2 linked regions of the Rhodopirellula bahusiensis genome follow. The protein of the gene in region 1 interacts with the protein of each later gene in a pairwise test. Links are inferred from orthologs where the notes say so. Each region holds a gene or a part of one and is shown on either strand. Other genes may lie near its edges.

Region 1 (7,698 bases):
CTTTTAGCAGTCTGCATCCCCACCCACCGGCCATTTCGCGGATTTAGTCGTGATATTGATTCTGAAAAACGGCGCGACCGACGATCAGATCGACCATGTGATCCAAAAGGTCGAGTCGATGGGGTTCCAGACGCACCTCAGCCGCGGGACGTTTCGCACGATCATCGGCATGATTGGCGACGAGAGTCTGACCACCGAACAACAGCTCCAATCGATCCCCGGCGTGCAACAAGTCGTTCCCGTTTTGCCACCCTACAAATTGGCCTCCCGAGAAGCTCATCCTGAATCCAGCGTCATCGACGTCTCGGGAGTGAAGATCGGTGGAGGCAACCTGGCCATGATCGCGGGGCCCTGCAGCGTCGAAGATCGCGACCGGATGATGCGAATCGGCGAGAGCGTCGTGAAATCAGGAGCCAACCTGTTTCGCGGGGGAGCCTACAAGCCGCGGACCAGCCCGTACGCATTTCAAGGGCTGGGCGAAGCTGGCCTGAAGATTTTGCGTGAAGTCGGCGATGCGTTTGGCGTGCCGGTTGTGACCGAGATCACCGACCCGCGAAATGTGGAGTTGGTGGCGGAGTACTCGGACATGCTGCAGGTCGGTGCTCGCAACATGCAGAATTTCGTGTTGCTAACCGAGGTCGGCAAAACCGAACGCCCTGTCCTTCTCAAACGTGGGATGGCGGCCACGATCCAAGACCTGCTCATGAGCGCCGAGTACGTGCTCTCTCAAGGCAACCCGAACGTGGTGCTTTGCGAACGTGGCATCAAGAGTTTTGATCCGTCGACTCGCAACCTGTACGACGTTGCCGCGGTGCCGGCTGTCCAAGGTCTGACGCACTTGCCGATCATTGTCGATCCGTCGCACGCGACCGGCCGACCTGATTTGATTCCGCCGTGTGCTATGGCGGGATTGGCGGCGGGTGCGGATGGCGTGCACATCGAAGTCCATGATTGTCCCGAAGAAGCCAAGAGCGACGGGGCACAAGCCTTGTTGCCTGAACAATACAACGAGATCGTCGGGAAGATGGCCGCGATGGCTGACCTGCTCGGCAAAACGATCTCACCCCTTCCGAATTCGAAAACTAACAACACCCCACCAACCGAGGCCCTCGCGTGAGTCGTCGCATCCTGATCGCCGGTAACTGGAAAATGAACATGCGTGCCGACTCCGGCGCGTCGCTTGCCAAGGGTATTGTCGACGCGGTCGGCAAATCGCCCGCTGTCGAAGTCGTTTTGTGCCCACCCTCGGTTTACCTGAGCAGCGTGGCGGATGCCGTCGCCGGAACTCCCGTCGAGTTGGGATCGCAAAACCTATACGCCGCCGAAGACGGTGCCTTCACCGGCGAAGTCAACGCGTCGATGTTGACCGATGTCGGATGCCGATTCGTGATCTTGGGCCACAGCGAACGTCGCCAATTGATGGGCGAAACCGACGCTTGCGTTGCGAAAAAGCTGCACGCTGCCTTCGCCGGTAACTTGGTCCCGATCGTCTGCGTTGGCGAAACGCTTGAGCAACGCGAATCGGGCGACACTGAATCGGTCGTCGAAACGCAAATTCGCGGATCGCTGGAAGGTTTGGACGAAGCTCGTGCGGCCAACATCGTCATCGCTTACGAGCCCGTTTGGGCGATCGGAACCGGCAAAACGGCCAGTAAAGAACAAGCCGAGGCGGTTCACGCTTTCATTCGTGAGCTTTTGGGAAAAATGTTCTCGACCGAAGTCGCCGAACAAATCCGAATTCAGTACGGTGGCAGTGTGAAACCGGGCAACGCAGAAGAGTTGTTGTCCCAACCCAATATCGACGGGGCTCTCGTCGGCGGTGCCAGCTTGAAAGTCGATGATTTCGCTGGAATCATCAAAGCGGCTCCTTCTGCCTGATTCGACCCTGTTTTCGTTCCCACAACCTATCCATTTCAACGGACTGTTCGCCGTGAGTGTCGCTTTCGATTCTTTGCTCCAACCCGCGTCGTTGGTCAATCAACTGATTCCCGCCCTGCCCTTGGCCTCGTTCATGAGCGTGGTTCTGGGTTGGTTGATGGCGTTTTTGTCGGTGTTCTTGATCCTGTTGATCTTGATTCAACGCGGCAAAGGCGGCGGATTGACGGGTGCCTTGGGTGGACCCGGCGGTCAGTCGGCGTTCGGCAGCAAGGCGGGTGACACGTTCACCGCCATCACCGTCGGCACAGCCGCCGTATGGGCTCTGGTTTGTGCATTCGCGATGTACCAGTTGGGTGCTCACGCTCCAGCCGTTGCGGATACGAATGACTCGCAGATTCAGTCCGGGCCTGGTGACGACGTCGAAGACATCACCAGCGGATTGGTTGTGCCAACCGGCACCGACGAAGCTGACACGACCGATTTGGAAGATGCCATTGGTTCGATCGGCGGACTGTCGTCAGGCGATTCGGACGTTGCGGAAACTGAAGCGGCTGTTGAAACAGAGGCCGTCGAGGAAGCTGAAGCCGCAGTGGAAGAAGCTGAGTCGACCGAAGCGGAAACCACCTCGGACGAGGAAGCTCCGTGACGCAGGCGTCCATCAGCACGCAAGCAAACCTCTCTTCACCGCACGGCGGGTCGCCCTACCCTTCGCTGCGCAGCATGACCGGCCAGGGCCGAGGCGAAACGTCCGGTTCGGCTGGCTCGGTCGTCACTGAGATTCGCTCGGTCAACAACCGAGGCCTGAAGATCATCCTTCGCACCAGCGATTCGGTGTCAGAGTTTGAACCGAAGATGGAATCGCTGGTTCGTCAGCATTTGCACCGTGGCAGCGTCACGGTGCAAGTTCGATTCACGCCGCCACCCGGAGCCGACCTGCCCCGGATCAACGCCGATGCGGTGCGATCCTACGCGGAACAATTGGCTCAGGTTGCTGATTCCTTGGCGATGGGCGACGCCGTCACGTCCACTAACATCGATTTGGCTCACCTGATGCAGATGCCGGGTGTGCTGGAATCTCCTTCCGCCGGCGGCCAAAATCGATCGTCCAGCGAACAGGAAACGGCCGCGAAATGGTCGTTGATTCAAGACAGTGTTGAATTGGCGCTGGACCGTTTCAAACAGATGCGATCGGACGAGGCCATCGCGATGGCGGAATCGATTGAGCAAGACATGACGCTCATCCAGACTCGTTGCGAGGAAATCGCCAAGCGAACTCCTCAGGTGGTGGCCCGTTATCAAGAACGGCTTCGCGAACGCATTGAAAAAGCGTTGGCGGAGAATGGTTTGTCGGCGGGCGACCCGGTCGATCTGATTCGCGAAGTCCAGCTTTTTGCAGATCGATCCGACATCAGCGAAGAATTGACCCGCCTGGGAAGTCATTTGAGTCTGATGCGAGGCGTGTTGGTTGGTGAATCTGCAGAAACGGCCTCGAGTGAATCGGGCAGCCGCGGGGAAGCCGTCGGCCGCAAGCTCGATTTCATCATCCAGGAGCTCAATCGCGAAACCAACACGATTGGCAGCAAGGCCGGGGACGCTGAAGTTGCCGAGCATGTGGTCGAGATCAAATGCGCGATCGAACGCATGCGTGAACTCGTTCAGAATTTGGAGTGACCATCGAATGAACGATCCATCCAGCTCATCCGCCTGCGAAACCGCTCATCCGGGCCGTTTGGTCATCATTTCGGGGCCCAGTGGCGCGGGAAAGTCGACGGTCGTCAAGCAATTGATGAAACGTTGCGACGTGCCGCTCCAGCTCAGCGTTTCCGCGACCACTCGCGAGCCACGTCCGGGCGAAAAACACGGCCAGGACTACTTTTTTCTCTCGCATGAAGAGTTTGAAAGACGTCGAAAGTCCGACGACTTTGTCGAATGCAAGCAAGTTTTCAGCCTCGGGCAGTGGTATGGCACCCTGAAGGACCAAGTTGCCACTGGCCTGAACGCCGGGAAATGGGTAATTTTAGAGATTGATGTGCAAGGCGCGATGGCGGTGTTGGATGACCCTCACTACCGCCCCCTGACGATCTTTGTGCATCCAGGCAGCATGGAAGAATTGGAACGACGGTTGCGAAACCGTGGCACCGAATCAGAATCTTCCCTGACTGCTCGACTCGAAACCGCCGCGGCCGAGATGCAATGCTTGAGCCGCTATCAATACGAAATCATCAATGAATCGGTCGACAACGCTGTCACCGAAATTTGCCAGATCTTACTGGATCAAAGGAAAACGACGCCGTGCTCGAAGAACTGAAAGAAGAAGAAATCGTCAACAAGATCGGTGGCCGTTTCAAACTCAGCACCTTGATCCAAAAACGCCTCGTCCAGCTCAACCAGGGCAGCCGAGCGTTGGTCAGCGTGGACACGCACGACAAAATGTCGATCGTGTTGCAAGAGATTGTCCAGGACAAGATCTTCCTGAACATGGAAAACGAAATCGAAACCATCGACGATCTCGATGCCATCGTCGCCGCCAGCGAAGCTCCTGAACTGGATCCGTCGGACCTGTAATGGAACCCAAGACGCGGCGGATTCTGTTGGCGATTGGTGGTGGAATCGCCGCGTATAAAGCGGCCGACCTGTGCAGCAAACTGGCACAGGCCGGTCATCAAGTTCAGGTGGTCACCTCACGGGCGGCCACCGAATTCATTGGCGACGCGACTTTGGCGGCGCTCTCGGGGCGTCCGGTTGTTCACGATGTCTTCGATCCACGATTTCCGCTGGGCAGCCACATTGAGCTGATGCGAGAAATTGATGCCATGGTCGTTGCGCCCGCGACAGCGAATTTGATGGCTCAGTTCGCTCACGGGATGGCTTCGGACTTGATCAGCACGCTGTATCTGCAAAACACCCGCCCCGTGCTTCTAGCACCCGCGATGAGTGACCCGATGTGGAATCACGCCGCGGTGAAACGGAACGTTCAATCGCTCCAGGAAGACGGTTGCCACTTCGTCGGACCCGACGACGGCTGGCTGAGTTGCCGAGTCAAAGGCACCGGTCGAATGAGTGAACCAGTGACGATTTTACAAACACTGGAAACGCTGTTCCGCGGCGATTCATCGGACGCCAAGTAGCGACGCCGCGGATCGTGCGACAATCCGTCGCCGATGAAATCGATTTCAGCGATGTTTTGGTTATGACACGGGGAGTCCGATCTTTGGCACAATTCTTGTTGGGGATTCCGACTACGATTGAACGGTCGTTTCCTTTGGAGCCGATCTTATCTCGACAGTCTTCGATCTCACTGAGGCGGTAACCGTTTCGCCCGATCCGTGCCATGGATCAAAAGTTGCCCTGGAGATTAAGAAATGGGGTCGGTTCAATGATTGTGTCTGGCTTGGGATTGTCCGGGCGATTCGCACCGCGTCTCGCGTTTCACCATCGAGTTATTGAATAGCTTTCATGACGGTCCATGTTTTTGGTCACCGCAATCCTGACACGGATGCGATCTGCAGTGCTTTGGCCTACGCTGATTTCCTTCGCCAAACGACCCGTCCCGATGCGGTAGCGGCGTGTTGTGGTCCACCTAACGAACGGACCGAATTTGCCCTTCGGCAAGCCAAGTTGACGGCGCCCAAGATCATCATGGATGTTCGGCCGGAGCTGGAGGACATCTGCAATCGAGATGTTGTCGTCGCTCGGACGTCAGACGTTTTCTACGAAGTCTACGAACGCATGGACGAGCATGAGCTTCGCTCGATCCCGGTGCTCGATGACAACGACCAGTTGATCGGATTGGTCACTCTGCTTGATCTTCTGGAGTTGGTCTTTCAAGGCGGCGTGGATCCCTATCGATCTCGTGAAGTCCGTACGAACCTGGACAAGGTTGTTTCCGTGTTGGGCGGGTCGTACCAGCACGCGGTGGATTCGGGACTGAATGAGGACATGATTCTGACCGTTGGTGCGATGAGCGCCGGCGGGTTCTGCGAACGCATGAAGCAGTTTCCGGCGGATCGATTGTTGGTCGTCAGTGGCGATCGACCGACGATTCAACTGCCCGCACTCGAGATGGGAGTGCGTGGATTGGTCGTGACGGGCGGCTATGAGCTCTCCAGCGGATTGATGGAACTCGCACGCGGACGCGGTGTGACGGTCATCAACAGTCCGTTTGACACCGCAACGACGACGATGCGGATCAAAGCCGCTCAGTTAATCGAAGAAGTCGTCAATCGAGATTTCTTGGCACTGTCCGCCAAGTTGCCTGTCGCGGCGGCCAAGCAACAAATTTATCGCTCGGCTCAAACTGTGTTCCCTGTCGTCGACAATCAAAAACTGATTGGCGTGCTGAGCAAATCCGACATGGTTCACCCACCTCGTCCTCAATTGGTGTTGGTCGATCACAACGAGATTGGACAAGCGGTGGAAGGTGCGGAAGAGTCCGACATCGTCGAAGTTCTCGATCACCACCGGCTTGGTGGTTCGCTGAAGTCCACCGGTCCGATTCGCTTCATTATGGACCCCGTCGGATCCACGTGCACTTTGGTGGCACGCATGTATCGCCAAGAAGGCTTGGAACCTGAGTCTGGCATCGCGCTTTGCATGGCGTCAGGCATCATCAGTGACACGCTGTATTTGCGATCGCCGACGACGACGGATGTGGACCGCGAACTGCTGACTTGGTTGCAAGGATTCTGCTCCGTGGATCTGGCTGAATACGCCAACGAGTTCTTCGAGATCGGCTCGGCACTTCGTTCCTGCACGCCGGATAAAGTCGTTCGTGAAGACTGCAAGCAATTCGAAGAAAACGGGCGACGGTTCTCGATCTCTCAGATTGAAGAGATCGGGTTGGATCTGTTTTGGGAACGCCAAACCGAGCTCAGCCAAGCGTTGGTCCGATTGTCGGAGCAAGAAAACCTTGAGTTTTCAGCGTTGCTGGTGACTGATATCTCGAGCAACGGAAGTTTGTTGCTGATGAGCAGCGAGCCGGAAGGTTGGGAGGAGATCAATTACCCCCAGCTCGAGGATCGGCTGTATAAATTAGAGAACGTCGTTAGTCGCAAGAAGCAGTTGTTGCCTCTGATTAGCAGCCTGCTAGAGCAATCTCCCGCACCCACGTGAGCCCGTCATGCAGTTCCGCATCGTCCATTTGATCTTGGCGTTGACGTGGGCTGCGATAGTTTTCTCTTTGGTGCGATTAAACCCGGTGTTCTGGGTGGCTCTTGGCCCGGCGACCATTGGACCGCTGGCCGGACGAGCCGCTTCGGGAACCTTGGAAGGCATGGTTCTCGGGTTTCTGTCCACCATGTTCTGGTGCTTTCTCGCATCCATTTTCTCGGGCATGGTATTGATGTCCTTCGCGGTGGCGGTTCACTTGCAAGGTTTGGGCTTGGACACCATGGTCGGGCTCGTTGTTGGCTTGACCTTGTTTTATTCTCTAATCGCTTTGTTTGCCGGGTACATTGGCGGCCGCATCGCAATTTCTTAAGGCCGCCAGTTGCGATCGAGCGGATGACTGGTCCGGCTCTCTACCCAACTTCTCTCTTTGGTAACCAACATGACTCGATGGCCCGGTGTGAAGCTCTTTGATTTGACCGGACGAACCGCGCTCATCACGGGAGGTTCCAAGGGCTTGGGCGAAGCGATGGCGGCGGGGCTCGCATCCGCGGGAGCCAACGTTTGTCTGGTCAGTCGCAATGAACAAGAAGCGTCCGAGGCGGCAAAGAAGATTGCTGACGAATACCCGGTTCAAGCAATCGGCATCGGGGCGGACGTGACCGTCGAAAGCGATGTTGCTGAGATGGTGCAGCAATGCGTCGACCAGTTTTC
Region 2 (7,699 bases), 180 kb from region 1 along the record:
GGGCGGAAAGCGAGCGTTCAGCGAACTTCCCGGGGGAGTGCAATTCACGCTGTGATCCATGTCCGGCCTTCACCCTCTCGCACGCCTGAGCGGCGGCGCTCGACCGGGTATGTCGCTCTCCCAAAACTTCGTTTCGGGAGAGGTGCACCATGTGAAAATCCGCCAAGAAGCAGTCTGGGAAGACTGCACGACCTCCTGACGTGTACGTTCTCGATGTTTGCGAATCCGATGGCTACCTTCGCCTGCTCGAGCTCAATCCAGGAGGTTGTTTTGGCAATTCGTATCAAGCGATCGGCCTTTGATTTGATTCTTTCAAAGGCAGTTCACTCCACATATGAGCCCGATCTGTATGAGCCCCGTACCGATTGGCAGCAGCGTGTTGCCGATTCAGATGTCCGTTTGCAATGGGATCCCGACCATGCTCCCAACGGTGACAAAATGGATCGTCGTGCGGTCCAACTTGGGTTGCGAGGTGAGGCACTTCGGCAGTTCGCGTGCGATTGGATCGTCGAGATCGATGACATTTCCGATTTCGTTCGCGAGCAGAGTGAAAACAGCGACAACTTACGCTACGACAAGTTGATCATGCCGAGTGAACGTGTGTATCCGGTGTCGTGTGGCGAGACCGCTTTGAAGCTGAGGCTTGATCACACTAATTAGGTCGTCCGACACCGTGTTTGGGCGGGCGTATTCGATTCATGTTTCTGAGGGTTCAACGCGGGCGGAGGTAGCCTGATTTGAAGATGGTTCCGATGGAGGTTTGGTTTGAGTTCGGCAGGGTTCACTTCTGTCTGCATCGTCGGTCGCTACAATGCTGGGGCTCCATGTTGGAGACGGTTTGGCGGGCCATCACGTTCTCATTGATCGAAGCACCAAGGAATTTGCTATGAGCGTTGAAACGAATCCGAGACTTACCGGCCGCGATGGGACAGCTTCATCGGTGCGGGGATCGCGTCGAGCTTGGATGGCAGGCGTTGCTGGGGCGATGGGAGCGTTGGCATGCGCGAATGGAGTGGCTCTGGCTCAGGACGAAACGCGTGAAAAAGAAGCTGCTCGTTCTCGGACCCCGAATCCGATCGCGGTTTCGACCTATTCGTATTGGCGGTATCGCGATGACAGCAAGCTTTCCATCGAGGAGTGCGTGGACTTGGCTGCGGACGCTGGGTTCGATGCGGTCGAAGTTTTGCACGTCCAAATGACCGACGAGTCCAATGGCACGTTGCAGCGAATCAAGCAGCGGGCGTTTCGTCGTGGTTTGAGTTTGTGCGGGATGTCGACTCATCAATCCTTTGTTTCTCCGGATCCTGCGGAACGTCAGAAGAATGTCGATCACACGATCCACTGCATTGAGTTGGCGTATGCGATGGGAATCCCAACGATTCGGGTGAACACCGGTCGTTGGGGAACGTCGGGCAGCTTCGATGAGCTGATGGCAAACAAGGGGATTGAGCCGACTTTAGAAGGGCACACCGACGAGGAAGGGTTTGGCTGGGTACGGGAAGGATTTGAGAAATGTTTGCCGGTCGCGGAAAAGTGCGGTGTGGTGATGGGGTTGGAGAATCACTGGGGGCTAGGCCGCACCGCGGAAGGCGTTCTGCGAGTCATCGGCGAAGTGGACTCGCCCTGGTTGCGGGCGACGCTGGACACCGGCAATTTCCTCGAAAATCAGTACGAGCAGTACAAACAGCTGGCCCCCGAGGCAGTGTTTGTGCAGGCCAAAACGTATTTTGGCGGTGGGACTTGGTACACGCTGGACATCGATTACGACCGGGTGGCCGAAACCCTGCGGGCGGTGGATTATCGCGGCTACATCAGCCTGGAATTTGAGGGCAGCGAGGCGCATGAAACGGCGATTCCGAAGAGCCTGGCGATGTTGAGAAAAGCGTTTGCCTAGCGGGTGCGGTGCACCATGGTTTGAGGTTAAATTCACCGCTGAACCGACCAGCATTCTGGCTCGTATCACCCGGGGATTACTCCATTTCCGTGTGAGATGGTTGGTGGTCGTTTCGATTTGATTTGTCTTCTCACGATTGGTTGTATTCAGTTATGTCCGCTGAAGTTCAGTTTTCAGGGGCCGCAGACGCTGCTGAGTTTCCCTACAAAGCGATCAACCGCGGTGCCATTGCGTCGCTGGTGTTCTTGTGTTTGTCGCTGCCCGGATTGATGCCAACCTTTTCGCCAATGCTGATCCTGACGGTGCCTGGCATTTTGGCCGGGGTGATCGCTTTGCGGGCGATCAGTCGGTTCCCGGACGAGTACAGCGGCTCAGGAGTGGCAAAGTTGGGTTTGGCTGGCTGCCTTCTGTTGCTGGTCGGTGGATTGGGGTTTCACACGTACACGTATCTGACCGAGGTTCCCGAGGGGTACGAACGCGTTGCGTTTTACAAGTTGCAGTCGGAGCCCAATGGTCCGGACCAACCCACCCCGGATGCGCTGACGATCGACGGAGAAGCCATTTTTTTGAAGGGGTACATCCACCCCAGCAGCGGCAGCGGAATGCTGCGTCAGTTCGTTTTGGTGCCTGACCTTGGCACGTGTTGCTTTGGCGGAGATCCCCGCAGCAGCGACATGATTGAAGTGACCTTGCCACCCGGTGAAGCCGTGCGTGCTGGACTGACCAAACGCAAACTGGCCGGAACATTCAAGGTCAATCGCGTCCCGCAGAGCAAAGACGACTTTGAAAACGCAATGTTCTACAAAATGCGAGTCGACCAGTACAAATAGACTGGTTGGCGGACGGTGGGGCTGCGACGCGGAGGGCGTGTCGTTTGCGTGCTGACGCCGATTGCGATTTGGTGTTGTGGGAGTCGCGGCAGACATTGGTACGATGGGTGCACGACGTTGCGGGCGAACGGTACAGCAATTTTCTTCCACGAACGATGGATGCTCGTCAGATGAAACTGAATTCGCGAATTTTTTGGACGGTGATGGCGGGATGCCTCGCCGTTGGATCCGTCCTTCCGGCTTCGTCTTTTGCTGATGACACCCAGACCCAGAAGGAACGGACCGCGACGGCTCGATCAATCATCGAGCAACGCCGGGCTGCGATGCGTGGTGACGCCGCCGGACGTGAAAAGGTCGAGGTGCGGAAGAGCAGCCAAGCGGACCTGGCCAAAGGCGATATCACGTTTGACGATTTGACCTTTGATATCGAAAAGGGCGAAGTTTTCGACGAAAAGAAGTTGACCAAGGAACTGAAGTTTCTGAATGGTCGCAAGGTGCGTTTGCGCGGTTATATGTTGCCGAGCACGTTGTACAAAGAAACCGACATCGATCAGTTTGTGCTGGTGCGAGATAACCAGGAATGCTGTTTCGGACCCGGTGCGGCTTTGTTCGATTGTGTGATGATTGAGATGCAACCGGGACGAACCACAGATTTTGTTCCGCGACCGGTCATGGTCGAAGGTAAGTTCGTCTTGGATACTGAGAAGTATCAATACCCCGGTGGCGAGGGCCCCGATGGTGCATCCCACATGGCCGTGTTTCGAATCGAGGGACTTCGCGTCCGATGATCAACCAAGACCGATTGCTGCAACGATTTCTCCGATACGTCCGACTGAACACTGCCGCCGACCCGCAGTCACAAGCTTACCCCAGTACGGAAAGCCAACGCGAATTGGGTCGGATGTTGGCGGATGAATTGATGCAGATGGGACTGGCTGATGTGGTCCTGGATGAACACGCGGTTGTGACAGCGACCGTTCCTGCCACGATCGACGGGCAAGCACCGACGGTTGCTCTCGTTGCTCACATGGACACTTCGCCCGAAGCGCCGAGTGAGTCGGTCAATCCTCAAGTTGTTGAGTCGTACTCCGGCGGTGACATCCAGCTTCCGAGTGGAAACGCGATCACGGTTGCCGGATGCCCTGATTTGGAAAAGATGGTCGGGCACACCTTGGTCACCACCGACGGATCGACGTTGTTGGGTGGCGATGACAAGGCCGGGGTGGCCATCATTATGGAACTCGCGGAGACGTTGATCGAGAACCCCCACCTACCTCACGGCCCGGTTCGTGTCGTGATGACTTGCGACGAAGAAATCGGACGCGGCACGGACAAGTTGGATCTGCAAGAGCTCGATGCAACGGTGGCTTACACCATCGACGGTGGGGGCCAAGGCATCATTGACGTCGAGACTTTTTCCGCTGACGCGATGACGTTGATCTTTCAAGGACACAATATTCACCCTGCGATCGCGAAAGATCGGATGGTGAATTCGTTGCGGGCGGCGTCCGATTTTGCGGCTTCATTGCCGCGAGAATCGGAGACTCCCGAGACCACTGATGGCCGCGATGGATTCATCCACCTGCACGACATTGTCGGCGGTGTGGGGCAAACGCGTGTGGAACTGATTTTGCGATCCTTCGATAGCGACCAGTTGTCGGTCTATGCCGACAAAGTTCGCGAGTTGGCTGAGAAAGCCACCGCGGCTTGGCCTGGGATGCAGTTGCAGTGTGATGTGCGACGGCAATACCGAAACCTGGCGGATGGATTGGCCAAGTTGCCCGAGTCGATATCGCTCGCCGAGCAAGCGTTTGAGAATTTGGGGTTGCCTTGCCAAACAGCCATTGTGCGAGGCGGCACCGACGGCAGTCAATTGACCGAGAAAGGATTGCCGACGCCGAACTTGTCCAGTGGTCAGCACAACATCCACAGCGTCCTCGAATTCGCGAGCCTGGATGAGATGGTCAGCTCCGCCAATCATTTGGTTGAGTTGTTGAAGCTGTGGAGCGAGAAACGCGTTTGACCCCGCAAAGCAAACGCTGGGATTCAGTGGTCCTTCAGGAACTCGATCGTCCAGTCTTGCACGTCGGGTTCTTCCATTAGGAATGAGTGCAGCACTGGGACTTGGTGAACCGTTTGAGCTCCATCCAGTTGAGCTTCTTCTAGGCTGACCACAAAGTCGCCCTCGCCATCCACCAGTGGATTCGCGATTGGTGTCGCGACTTTGCCTGCGACGATTGCGAATGGGAACGGTGGTGTCGCGAGGTTTGATTCGACGTCGGACCATCGTGTTCCAAGTTCCATTGCACCGGGGCCGGCAACCAGTCCGAAGACGCCGGTCGGGGCGAGTCGCCGAGCGATTGCGGCACCTTGATTAGGCGGCCCGAGCATGACCATTGATTTCATTCGAGGCAGCAAGCCGTGTGGGTCACCGTCGGCTTGCAGATCGCCGATCAAATGTCGAGTGATGATGTTGCCCATGCTATGGCCGACGAAGGCGAACTCAGCGTCGGGCGATTGGTGCTCGAGGACCTCACGCAGTGCCGCGGCAGATTCAGCCAGTGACCCGCGAGTGCTGGCGTAACCAAACCGTATGGTTTGATCGAAGCCTTCGGTGTGGAGTTTGGTCTCCAGTGATTTCATGCAGTTGTCGGTCCGCATCAAACCGTGCAGCAGGACGACGACTGGGCGATCGCCGGGCGATGCGATTTCTGGCTGCAGTTCGTTGAGGGCTTCATCGACATCCGCTCGGCTTCCCCAAGCCCGGCGGATGTTGTTGGGATCCAGAAGTCGCCAATGCTTCGTCACCGCATTCTGCTGAATTCGATAGCCGTTTCGGTGGTCGTGATCCGTCCACAGTTGAGCCCCGCCGAGCGTCGGCAAGGGAACGTTGATGTTCTGGGCCATGGTCGTGTTCTCGGAAGTTCCCAACCAAGTGTGGACGCCCCATGCGGGGGCGAGTGAAACGGCGGCAATCAAAGCATACCGGCGAAAGGTTTTGAGCCGACGACCATGGATTCGAAAGAAGTTCATGGGACTGTTTCAGCGTTCGCGAAGCGGGATTGTGGAGAGTGTTCTCTGATTTTCTGGGGATATCCCACCAGAGCCCAACGATCGATGCTCGCTTCGCGAAAAGTAGTGGTTGGCGAACTTTCTTTTTTGATCACATGGCGAGCAGCGATTGAGTCCATTGAAGGCAGAGGTCGCGATTGAGCGTGAGGGTGGTCTGCAGCGGGCACCCGATTCGGCGAAGTGTCTCGGCCCAGAACGGCAATTCTGAATCGGGCGGGTTTGGGATCAAGACTCGAAGCAATCGCGGCGGTCCGTCTTTGCGAAGGCGAACCGCGGGCGGTTCGGTCTCGTTTGATATTGCCACGCCAGCAAACACGTTTGTTGTCGAGAGCGAGGCTCCCAGTGCCATCGAATCTGCGGGGTTAGCTTTTTCATTCATCGTGAATGCTCCTCCACCGATCAGTGAGACCGCGGATGGCAAAGCACCGGATCGTTTGAGTGATGCCGCTGTCAGCTTGGTGATCGCGTCGATTTCGTTGGGACGCCATTGGTCGTCACCATCGCTGCAGATGACGCACACCGCGACGTGACGTTCACGGGCCAGGTCTTTCCATGGGCCCAGGATCGCGGATGGATCGCGGTCTTTGGGAGGCGCCAGAACAATCGCCAGTGCCAATGGCGACGACGGCGTTTCGTCGGGATCTGTTTCTGCCGCGAGTTCTGATTTGGGGAACCAGATCGCTGCTTCGTTGGTGATGTCAGGCAGTTGTAGCTCTTCGACGTTCCATGCGTCTGCGGCCAATGGAGCGGGTGTCTTGAAAGATTGGATGCGATCCAGCGGCCCGTCGAGCGTTAGCGGGTCGATCGAGACGGTTTGAGTTTCGCCATCGCGTTCGATTATTAGTTCCATCGCGATTTCGGGATCGGATGCCCAAAGTCGCTGCCGAAGTGCATTGGTGTCAAGGATGGGGGCACCGTCGAGTTCGATCAAACGGTCGTTGATCTTCAGGATGCCGTCGGCGGGCGATTGATTCCAAACGTTTTGGACGATGACTGAAACCGATGGTTTCGATTTGTCTTCGGTAGAGTCGTCAGCCGTCTTTTCTTCCATTTCATCGGCTGCGATCACGCCGATGAATTGCGGCTGAAGCGGCGGGATCGTGGCGATCATCGTCGCCGTGGAGGACATTCGCTTTCCATCGCGTTCGTACTCAATTTCGACTTCGTTGCCAGCGTCGTACCGACCCAACGCGAGTTTGATTTCCTGTCGTCGCGTGACGTTTTGGCCGCCGATTGTTTTCAGTTCATCGCCGACTTTCAGGCCGGCTTTGTCAGCAGGCGAACGTTTTCGAACGACACTCAGTTCGGTTCCATCGGCGTACGGATCGCTGCCGGCGACGACAAAGCCGAGCAAGCCTTGTTGGATGTTTTCGCCACGACGCAGTTGGTCCAGCTTTTGAGCGATGATCGGACTGGGGACCGCGAAAGCGATTCCGGAGTCGTACCATGCGGTCGACTCTTCGGCGCCGCCCTCACCCACCGCGGGAATCACGATGCCACGGAAGCGACCTTTCAGATCGACCAAAGGACCACCGTAAAACGCGGGTGAGATCCTGGCATCGGTTTGGATTGCGGTTCCGTCGAGGCGACCGATTGCAGAGAGAATTCCAGTGCTGACCATTGGAGTGTTGATCTCTCCGTACCGGGCCACTGCGACCACGGTTTCTCCGACTGTATCGGTCGTTTGGTCGGTGCTCGGGAATTCGATCGGTTGCCATGTCTCGTCGCCGGACGCGATTTTCAAAAGGACAAGGTCTCGGTGTTCGTCTTTGGCAACGACTTCCGCGGGATACCGTTTGCCGCTCGGGGCGTTGACGATGATGCTGGCTGAATCACCACCGGTCACCCAAGAGGACGTCAGCACGTGGCCCTGTTCGTCGATCACCACTCCCGAGGTCGGCGC

Evidence for each region.
Region 2: the proteins of tpiA (region 1) and pepT interact in binary tests that used the Escherichia coli proteins (3 or more experiments, as listed by UniProt). The link is inferred for Rhodopirellula bahusiensis from one-to-one orthologs.

What each region holds. Positions count from the first base shown.
Region 1 is NZ_NIZW01000004.1:87,391-95,088, reverse strand. The notes cover bases 1-2,995. They hold tpiA (triose-phosphate isomerase), read left to right. Parts: upstream 1-1,113; coding sequence 1,114-1,878; downstream 1,879-2,995. Other genes in these bases: CEE69_RS07015 (YicC/YloC family endoribonuclease), read left to right, coding at 2,599-2,995; secG (preprotein translocase subunit SecG), read left to right, coding at 1,931-2,524; aroF (3-deoxy-7-phosphoheptulonate synthase), read left to right, coding at 50-1,117. Outside these bases: more of CEE69_RS07015, read left to right, coding at 2,996-3,549; gmk (guanylate kinase), read left to right, coding at 3,557-4,186; CEE69_RS07005 (DNA-directed RNA polymerase subunit omega), read left to right, coding at 4,171-4,443; CEE69_RS07000 (phosphopantothenoylcysteine decarboxylase), read left to right, coding at 4,443-5,006; CEE69_RS06995 (putative manganese-dependent inorganic diphosphatase), read left to right, coding at 5,335-6,990; CEE69_RS06990 (hypothetical protein), read left to right, coding at 6,998-7,357; CEE69_RS06985 (SDR family NAD(P)-dependent oxidoreductase), read left to right, coding at 7,427-7,698. UniProt on the Escherichia coli protein: Involved in the gluconeogenesis. Catalyzes stereospecifically the conversion of dihydroxyacetone phosphate (DHAP) to D-glyceraldehyde-3-phosphate (G3P).
Region 2 is NZ_NIZW01000004.1:273,945-281,643, reverse strand. The notes cover bases 2,632-5,627. They hold pepT (peptidase T), read left to right. Parts: upstream 2,632-3,508; coding sequence 3,509-4,747; downstream 4,748-5,627. Other genes in these bases: CEE69_RS07615 (alpha/beta hydrolase), read right to left, coding at 4,771-5,627; CEE69_RS07625 (DUF3299 domain-containing protein), read left to right, coding at 2,880-3,512; CEE69_RS07630 (DUF3299 domain-containing protein), read left to right, coding at 2,632-2,724. Outside these bases: CEE69_RS33095 (DUF4291 family protein), read left to right, coding at 271-660; CEE69_RS07635 (sugar phosphate isomerase/epimerase family protein), read left to right, coding at 887-1,894; more of CEE69_RS07630, read left to right, coding at 2,047-2,631; more of CEE69_RS07615, read right to left, coding at 5,628-5,757; CEE69_RS07610 (trypsin-like peptidase domain-containing protein), read right to left, coding at 5,888-7,699. UniProt on the Escherichia coli protein: Cleaves the N-terminal amino acid of tripeptides.